One region of the Bacillus hominis genome, then DNA from elsewhere that is predicted to be linked to it. Evidence: riboswitches for the same ligand, from Rfam matches in the RefSeq annotation. Region 1 holds a riboswitch; each other region holds the start of a gene.

What was found. A riboswitch is a leader RNA that binds a small molecule or an ion and turns the genes downstream of it on or off. The one in region 1 is predicted to bind S-adenosylmethionine.
Region 2: it holds a riboswitch for S-adenosylmethionine, as region 1 does, so the genes downstream of both, metK (methionine adenosyltransferase) here and QUF93_RS28370 (bifunctional O-acetylhomoserine aminocarboxypropyltransferase/cysteine synthase) in region 1, are expected to answer to the same signal.
Region 3: it holds a riboswitch for S-adenosylmethionine, as region 1 does, so the genes downstream of both, QUF93_RS03445 (ABC transporter permease) here and QUF93_RS28370 (bifunctional O-acetylhomoserine aminocarboxypropyltransferase/cysteine synthase) in region 1, are expected to answer to the same signal.

The regions. Positions count from the first base shown of each region.
Region 1 covers NZ_JAUCFS010000005.1:4,962,474-4,965,755, reverse strand. The annotation lists gene QUF93_RS28375 (chloride channel protein) at 1-442, opposite strand, end outside; SAM riboswitch class I at 765-869, shown strand; gene QUF93_RS28370 (bifunctional O-acetylhomoserine aminocarboxypropyltransferase/cysteine synthase) at 1,105-2,403, shown strand; gene metA (homoserine O-acetyltransferase MetA) at 2,387-3,282, shown strand, end outside.
Region 2 covers NZ_JAUCFS010000005.1:4,358,070-4,361,351, reverse strand. The annotation lists gene pckA (phosphoenolpyruvate carboxykinase (ATP)) at 1-917, opposite strand, end outside; SAM riboswitch class I at 1,146-1,267, shown strand; gene metK (methionine adenosyltransferase) at 1,437-2,636, shown strand; gene QUF93_RS25205 (hypothetical protein) at 2,678-2,857, opposite strand; gene QUF93_RS25200 (hypothetical protein) at 2,864-3,043, opposite strand.
Region 3 covers NZ_JAUCFS010000005.1:181,089-184,370, forward strand. The annotation lists gene QUF93_RS03435 (hypothetical protein) at 77-580, shown strand; gene QUF93_RS03440 (DUF3951 domain-containing protein) at 597-812, opposite strand; SAM riboswitch class I at 987-1,092, shown strand; gene QUF93_RS03445 (ABC transporter permease) at 1,230-2,147, shown strand; gene QUF93_RS03450 (ABC transporter permease) at 2,164-3,168, shown strand; gene QUF93_RS03455 (ABC transporter ATP-binding protein) at 3,125-3,282, shown strand, end outside.

The DNA of each region.
Region 1 (3,282 bases):
CTGTTAGTTCGTTCATTCCCTTTAAAGCGAAGTTAAAGCGATCCCCTACCCATGTACAAAGTCCACCGATAATTCCAACAAGTGCGGCCTCTGGGCCTAGACTAGCTCCAAATATTAAAACAATAAGCGCAGTTAAAGTAGCTTTATGTACAAAATGGTATTCAATTCTACCTGTTTTTTTATATTCAGCCATCACTTCCGGCATAAGCCGTGGATATGTACCGAAGTATTTTTGTGTTAAACCAACGAGGAAACCACCGATGACTGTTACACAAATGGTGTAATAAGGGGGAGAAGAGAAAATAGTAGGTAAGTATCCCCAAATAAAGTGGATTCCGATATTTAACGTAACTAAAAATAACCAAACTGTAGCTCCTACTATAGAGCCTAAAAGAATGCCATATAGGGCAAGTATATAGTGCATGTCCTTTTTATCTGTCATGTTATACCTCCGTTATGTAAGTTTTAATGTAGAAAGGATTATATATGCTAGTGTGAAATGAATGGAATATATATAGTATCTTTGTGAGAGGTTGGCTTATTCAACATATATATTGGGATTTCATTAGAGCTTGGGTCCTATAAGTTAAACCACTTATTTAATTCTATATATTGATCGGAGTTTTTAAAAGGTCTTTTTCAAATGAATATGGAATATATTTCTTTTGTTGTTTCTATTAAATTTTTTACATTTAATTTAGAACATTCAGAAAAACTGTTTGACATCAGGAAATTATTGCTATAAAATCAACGGTAATTGCATAGTCTTATCAAGAAAAGGTGGAGGGACAGGCCCGATGAAACCTTGGCAACAGCCGTATAACGGAATTGTGCCAAATCCTGCAGGTAATAATCCTGAGAGATAAGAAAGAGCCCTTAGAGCGTGTTTTCAAACTGCTCCTTTCTTGTTTTCAGGAAAGGGGCAGTTTTTTATTTTGCATAAATTGAAACTTTAATCAGTGGGGGTTTTGTCCCTCTCCCACTGATTATTAGCCTTCACCAAACGGGCAGTTATCTCCCACCTAACTTCCTCGCATTCTTTGAATTTTGAGGTGGGAGTCTTACTGTCCGCAAGTAGCGGGATAAAAGAAAGGAGAATGAGAGATGGGAGAATCATGGGGAAAAGGAACGATTTGTGTGCAAGGTGGCTATACGCCAAAAAATGGTGAGCCGCGTGTTTTGCCACTTTATCAAAGTACAACGTATAAATACGATACGTCAGATGATTTAGCAGCACTATTTAATTTAGAGGCAGAAGGATATATATATACGCGTATTGGAAATCCTACTCTAGCTGCATTTGAACAAAAGTTATCAGATTTAGAAGGCGGTGTAGGGGCTGTTGCAACAGCTTCTGGGCAGGCAGCTATTATGCTTGCGGTTTTAAATATTTGCAGTAGTGGAGACCATTTACTTTGTTCTTCAACTGTTTACGGAGGAACGTTTAATTTATTTGGAGTGAGTTTGCGTAAGCTTGGCATCGATGTTACGTTCTTTAATCCTAATTTAACGTCAGATGAAATTGCGGCACTTGCTAATGATAAGACAAAGCTCGTTTATGCAGAATCGTTAGGAAATCCAGCAATGAACGTTTTGAATTTCAAAGAACTTTCAGCGGCAGCAAAAGAATTAGAAGTACCTTTTATCGTTGATAATACATTAGCGACACCTTATTTATGCCAGGCGTTTGAACATGGGGCCAATATCATTGTCCATTCTACAACGAAATATATTGATGGCCATGCAAGTTCTCTAGGTGGCATTGTAATAGACGGAGGGAACTTCGATTGGACAAATGGAAAATACCCTGAGCTTGTCGAACCTGATCCGAGTTATCACGGTGTAAGCTATGTTCAAAATTTTGGAGCAGCCGCGTATATTCTGAAAGCACGCGTTCAGTTATTAAGAGACTACGGAAACTGTATGAGCCCATTCAATGCGTATATTAGCAATATTGGCCTGGAAACATTGCATTTACGAATGGAGCGTCATAGTGAAAATGCTCTCGAAGTTGCTAAGTGGCTTGCTAATCATGATCGCATTGAATGGGTGAATTATCCAGGGTTAGATAGTAATGAAAATTACTCGTTAGCACAAAAGTATTTGAAAAAAGGTGCTAGTGGAGTTTTAACATTTGGTATTAAGGGCGGATTAGAAGCAGCAAAAGAATTCATCGCAAATGTAAAACTCGCAACTCTTGTAACGCATGTAGCTGATGCAAGAACTTGTGTAATACATCCAGCTAGTACGACGCATAGACAATTAAGTGCAGAAGATCAGCGGTTAGCTGGTGTTACATCTGATTTAATCCGTTTATCGGTCGGTATAGAAGATGTTTCTGATATTATTGCAGATTTAGAAGCAGCGCTAGTCGGAGGCAAACAACATGCCGATCATAATTGATAAAGATTTACCAGCTCGCAAAGTATTGCAGAAGGAAAATATTTTTGTAATGACGAAGGAGCGAGCAGCAACACAAGATATACGTGCTTTGAAAATTGCTATATTAAATTTAATGCCTACAAAACAAGAAACAGAGGCGCAATTACTTCGTTTAATTGGAAATACACCGTTGCAATTAGATGTTCATTTACTTCATATGGAATCGCATCTGTCTCGCAATGTAGCGCAGGACCATTTAACGAGCTTCTATAAAACATTCCGTGATATTGAGAATGAAAAATTTGATGGACTCATTATTACAGGAGCACCAGTTGAAACTCTTTCTTTTGAAGAAGTTGATTATTGGGAAGAGCTTGGACGTATTATGGAGTATTCAAAAACGAATGTAGCATCTACGCTTCATATTTGCTGGGGGGCACAAGCGGGTTTGTATTATCACTATGGTGTGCCGAAGTATCCTCTTGCGGAAAAAATGTTTGGTGTATTTGAACATGAGGTTTGCGAGCAACATGTGAAATTGTTACAAGGGTTTGATGAAGTGTTTTTTGCCCCGCATTCTCGTCATACAGAAGTACGAGAGAGTGATATTGAAAAGGTGAAAGAATTAACGTTATTAGCCAATTCTGAAGAAGCAGGTGTTCATCTTGTTATTGGGCAAGAGGGAAGGCAAGTTTTCGCACTCGGACATAGTGAATACAGTTGTGATACGTTAAAGCAAGAATACGAACGGGACTGCCAAAAAGGGTTAAAAATTGATGTGCCAAAAAATTATTTTAAACATAATAATCCGAATGAGAAGCCACTTGTTAGGTGGAGGAGTCATGGGAATTTATTATTCTCTAATTGGCTGAATTATTACGTGTATCAAGAAACCCCTTA
Region 2 (3,282 bases), 600 kb from region 1:
ATGCGTGTTTGACCATCAATGACAACGTTTTCTAAAACGGATCCAAATTTGATTGCATCGAAGATTTGTGGTTCTTTCTCATGAGAAAGGTTTACACATTTTGCATAGCAACCGCCTTCAATATTGAATACACCGTTATCAGACCAACCGTGCTCATCGTCACCGATTAATTTACGGTTTGGATCAGCAGATAATGTTGTTTTGCCTGTTCCAGATAAACCGAAGAATAGTGCTACGTCGCCTTCTTCGCCTACATTTGAAGAGCAGTGCATAGAAAGAATGTCTTGTTCAGGTAGTAAGAAGTTCATAATAGAGAAGATTGATTTTTTCATTTCTCCAGCGTATTCTGTACCACCGATTAGTACGATACGTTGTTCGAATGAAACCATAATGAATGCTTCAGAATTTGTACCGTCAATTGCTGGATCTGCTTTGAAGTTTGGTGCAGAAACAATTGTGAACTCTGATTCGTGAGTTGTTAATTCTTCTTCATTTGGACGAATAAATAATTGATGTACGAACAAATTATGCCATGCATATTCGTTAACAACTTGAATTGGTAGGCGATAGTTGCGATCAGCGCCAGCAAATCCTTTGAAGACGAATAACTCTTCTTTTTCTTTTAAGTATTCTAAAACTTTTGTATATAATTTATTAAAATGTTCTTCAGAGATCGGTTGGTTCACGGCTCCCCAAGCAATTTTGTCAGCAACCGATGCTTCCTTCACAATAAATTTATCTTTAGGAGAACGTCCTGTGTATTTTCCTGTTGAAGCAGAAACGGCACCAGTAGAAGTTAATTTCCCTTCGTTTCGCATTAATACTTTTTCCACTAATTGCGGAACACTTAATTGAATCTGTGCATTGCTTCCGTTCAATAATTCATGTAAACCAATTTGGACATTCACAGTACTCATATTTATATACCATCCTTTTCATTTAATGAAATATTCCTCGTAATCCCCATCAAGAGTATAACACAATTATATAAATAATGTATACTATTTATTTATTTTTGTTTGTGTGAATGTATTATTTCCTTATTAATATTTCATTCTATACGTATTGAGAAAAACTTTTAGGAAAATGTGAATATTAATTGACAAATGAATATCATTTCTTTAGTATAGGTTGGGACGGATACTCTCTTATCCCGAGCTGGCGGAGGGACAGGCCCGATGAAGCCCAGCAACCTCACTTGTAGTGGTAAATACAGGTGAATAGGTGCTAAAACCTGTGCGAGGCTAATGGTCTCGAACGATAAGAGCAAAGGGCAAAAAGCAGTATGCAAGTAGCAAATTAAACCTTTCCTCTATGTTAAGTGGGAAAGGTTTTTCTGTATGCTTGTGTGGGAGAATAAATGTATGTCGCAGTTTGTGGCAAATTAAGGATGAGTTCCGTACAATATATACAATTACTGTAGGGAGGTTTACCACATGACAAAAAAACGTCATCTGTTCACATCTGAGTCTGTAACTGAAGGACATCCAGATAAAATTTGTGACCAAATTTCTGATTCAATTTTAGATGCGATCTTATCAAAGGACGCAAATGCACGTGTGGCTTGTGAAACAACTGTAACAACTGGTTTAGTATTGGTAGCGGGGGAAATTACGACTTCTACTTATGTAGATATTCCGAAAATCGTTCGTGAAACAATTCAAGGCATTGGTTACACACGCGCAAAATACGGATTCGATGCAGAAACTTGTGCAGTTTTAACATCTATCGATGAGCAATCTGCTGACATCGCTATGGGTGTTGACCAAGCGCTAGAAGCACGCGAAGGTCTAATGACTGACGCTGAGATTGAGGCAATTGGTGCAGGAGACCAAGGTTTAATGTTTGGTTTCGCATGTAATGAAACACAAGAATTAATGCCACTTCCAATCTCGCTTGCTCACAAATTAGCTCGCCGTTTAACTGAAGTACGTAAAGATGACACATTATCATACTTACGTCCGGATGGAAAAACGCAAGTTACAGTTGAGTATGATGAAAATGGTAAACCTGTACGTGTGGATACAATTGTAATTTCTACACAGCATCATCCAGATGTTACATGGGAAGAAATCGATCGCGATTTAAAAGAGCATGTAATTAAAGCTGTAGTTCCAGCAGAATTAATGGATGGAGAAACGAAATTCTTCATTAACCCAACTGGCCGCTTCGTAATTGGTGGACCACAAGGTGATGCTGGTTTAACAGGACGTAAAATCATCGTTGATACTTACGGTGGATACGCTCGCCATGGCGGTGGTGCATTCTCTGGTAAAGATGCAACGAAAGTTGACCGTTCTGCAGCATATGCAGCTCGTTATGTTGCGAAAAACATCGTAGCAGCTGGTCTTGCTGACAAAGCAGAAGTACAACTTGCATACGCAATCGGCGTAGCACAACCAGTATCAATTTCAGTTGATACATTTGGCACTGGTAAAGTATCTGAAGACGTACTAGTAGAACTAGTTCGTAACAACTTCGATCTTCGCCCAGCTGGTATTATTAAAATGCTAGACTTACGTCGCCCAATTTACAAACAAACAGCAGCTTACGGCCACTTCGGACGTACTGATGTAGATCTTTCATGGGAACGTACAGACAAAGCTGTAGCTTTAAAAGAGCAAGCTGGTCTATAATATATGAAAAAAAGCTTTGCGCGGTGAGCGCAAAGCTTTTTTTATTTTATTTTACTTATTATTTGAATACATGAATTACAATGCACTTCTCCTTCTAGCTCAATATACTTTTTCATATTAGTCATGCCGCTTGCCGGAAATGGCATATGAATCCACGATTTTTCATATGTTTGTATTTCCTTTTCACATGATTTACAAAGGATTGGTTTCTTACGGAACATAGAAAATCATCCTTTCAGTTGGCGCGCTTTTCCTGCGCAAAAAGCACTGCTCAGTAAAAATAGCGTCGCGAATATAATACTTACTAATGTAGCGTATGGAATTGCTCCTTTTAGAGAAAATCCCACGGTGATTGAAGCTATAAATAAGAGGATGAATGTCGTTGTTAATTTTTTATAAAGTTCCATAATATGTAGACCTCCGATTTATTTTGTAGTGTAAATTTAAAAATTAAATGTATTATGTAGAAAATATAAGGTGAGTTAAAGAGTAGCTAATGATGTGGAGTCTAAGAGTATAAAAAATACACTCTTTTATTTTCCTTTTTGTGGGTGTTCATACTTATATTGTATCATGCTTCATCGTTGGCTTCATACATAATTGTGTAAAGATATGTATGATAAAATAGAGAAAAGTCTTCAAGAAA
Region 3 (3,282 bases), 4.8 Mb from region 1:
TGTTCTCGGTATAATAACAAGTGGAGATAAAAGAAACTATAATTAGTAGTAGCTGTAGATAAAAGGAGAATTCGAGATGAAGAAGGTTTTGGGTATTGCTGTAATGGGAAGTATGATCCTTCTAGCAGGATGTAATGGAAATAAAGATACGAAAGAACCGAAAGAAAAGGTAGAGCAATCCACTGAGCAAACAGAAGAAATGAAAGAATACAGCGCAGTACATGAAAAATATGATACGAAAATAAATAAAGAAATTAATAAGGCGTTACAGTTATTTGAAGTGGCAAAAGAAAAGGGCGGTAAGGAAATAACTAATGCTAAATATAAGGAAGACGTGCAAAATGTAACAACGGGTATGTTAGAAGATATAGATCATATGCGTAAAGAAATTCATGTACCGAAGTCGAAAGAACAAGAACATGAAATGTATGTTGGTTTCTTAAATGAATCGGAACAAGCGATGAAAAAATTACAGAAGTTAGCTAAAGAAGAAGATTCATCGTTGATTCGTGATATAGAAATTAATTTTTCAACAGCATCGACATACTATAAACGTTTTCAGGAAGAAACGAAAAAATAACCTTGCGCATGCAAGGTTATTTTTTCTTCTTACCATCGCCATCTTCATCCTCGCATACTAATACTTTTTGCTCTTCGTGAAATTCGGAAATAGTTTGTCCGGTAATATTATCGAAGGGGGTGTAAAAAGAGGTGATGCTTTTCTTTTTAATGAAGAGTTTATAAAAACCAATGATAACGAGTATGACGATTGTTAATGGTAATCCTATAGTCGCTAGAAGTAAGGGATCCATCGTATAACTCCTTTAATATGATTTCTTTTTAATTATAAGCGAAAAACTGCGATGTAGATAAACGCCCTTATTAAAAACTGATTTTTCTAAATATATCCAATTTGATTGACTTTTCATTTTTTCAGAATTATAATTCGAAATATACAATTTGAACCAAATAATAATATAGCAATTTACTTATCCAGAGAGGTAGAGGGACTGGCCCTATGACACCTCAGCAGCGGGTTCTGCAAGATGAACACCGTGCTAATTCCAGCAAGCAAGTCTTGAAAGATAAGTGATGGGCCTTTGTTTATTAAGCCTTGATCTTATTTTTTAAGATCAAGGCTTTTTGTATTCTAAAAAGAGAAAAGGGAGTAATGGAAAAAAGTACGTTCATAAAACAAAGTAAATTCATGTGTTTAGGGGGTTATTGAAGTGTATGTAATTAAAAAATTATCGGTTATGGTGTTCACACTATGGGTTATTACGACAGTGACATTTCTAATTATGCATATTATTCCGGGAGATCCATTTTCATCAGATGCGAAAATCTTTCCTGAAGAAGTGATCCAAAACATGAGAGCGAAGTATCACCTTGATGAACCGTTATGGAATCAATATGTTGCTTATTTAGATGGCGTAGTGCATTTTGATTTTGGTGAATCTGTTCAATCAACCGGACAAGGTGTATCAGAAATTATAACAACTGGCTTTGGTCCATCGGCAATTATTGGTCTACAAGCACTTGTTATTTCGTTGTTAGTCGGAATTGTAGCAGGTACATTTGCGGCGCTATATCATGGGAAATTGATTGATTATAGTGTGAGCTTGCTTGCGATTCTTGGTATTTCTATTCCTAGTTTTATTTTAGCGCCACTATTTATACAAGTATTCGCCATCAAATTTGAATTACTACCAGTGGCGTCTTGGGGAACATTTGATCATACTGTATTACCTTCCTTCGCATTAGCGTTAGGGCCAATCGCGGTTATTACAAGATTTGTTCGCTCTAATATGATTGAAGTGTTGCAGAGTGATTATATTAAGCTAGCGAGAGCAAAAGGTATACCAATTAAGAAAATCATTATAAGACATGCTCTTCGAAATGCGATTGTTCCGGTACTTACATTTGTTGGCCCATTAATGGCTGGACTTTTAACAGGGACTTTCGTTATTGAAAAAATCTTTTCAATTCCTGGTCTAGGAAAATATTTTGTAGATAGTATTTTTAATCGAGATTATCCGGTGATTATGGGAACGACCATTTTCTATAGTGCGCTATTAATTGTATGTATTTTTATTACAGATATTATTCATCGTATTGTTGATCCGCGCATTCGTTCTATTACGTAAGGAGGGGGATGTTTAAATGGGGGCTTATGAAATTAATGACGAGTTATTAACGAATGAAGAGAAGAAAGAATTAACGATAAATAAAGATCAGCAAACGATTAGCCGAAAGAAAGAAGTATTTCGTAAATTTGTATCAAATCCAATCGCAGTTTTAGGGACAGTAACGTTATTACTAATTATTATTTTCTCTCTTATCGGTGAAAGTTTAACGCCATTCACTGCGAGTGAACAAGTAAAAGAAGCAACAAACTTCCCACCTAGTAGTGAGCATTGGTTCGGAACAGATGATTTAGGGAGAGACATATGGGCGCGTACTTGGGCTGGAGGGAAAATATCACTAACAGTTGGATTAGTAGCGGCTGCCCTTGATATAGGATTAGGTGTACTAATCGGTGGCTTTAGTGGATATGTGAGAGGACGTAATGGCCTTGGAACGTTAATTGACGAGTGGATTATAAGAGGGATTGAAGTACTATACGGTATCCCATATTTGTTAATTGTTATTTTACTATTAATCGTTATGAAACCAGGACTTTTTACAATTATAATCGCCCTTGCATTAACGGGATGGATTGGCATGGCGCGTCTCATTAGAGCACAAGTCTTATCTTTGAAACAAAGAGAATTTGTTATCGCAGCAGAACGGTTAGGTACATCGCATATGAAGATTATATATGGACATATCATTCCGAACTTAACAGGTATTATTATCGTAAATTTATCATTTACAATTCCAGCAGCTATTTTCTCGGAATCATTTTTAAGCTTTATCGGACTTGGGGTACAATCACCAGCAGCGAGTTGGGGGACGATGACGAACGATGCACTAGGAACATTATTGAGCGGAGAGTGGTGGCAACTATTCTTCCCAGCAATCATGATTGCACTCATTATGTTCGCATTTAATGCAATTGGTGATGGTTTGCAAGATGCAATTGATCCGAAGATTGTAAAACGAAATCGAAAGGAGAAAAAACATGGGACAGCTCTTATCTTTAGAAAACGTAACGTTAGCCGTTGAAAAAGAGAATAGTAAGCAAGCAATTGTGAAGCATGTTTCCTTTTCTATTAACGAAGGTGAAATAGTTGCACTTGTAGGAGAAAGTGGTTCGGGAAAAAGTGTTACAGCGCAATC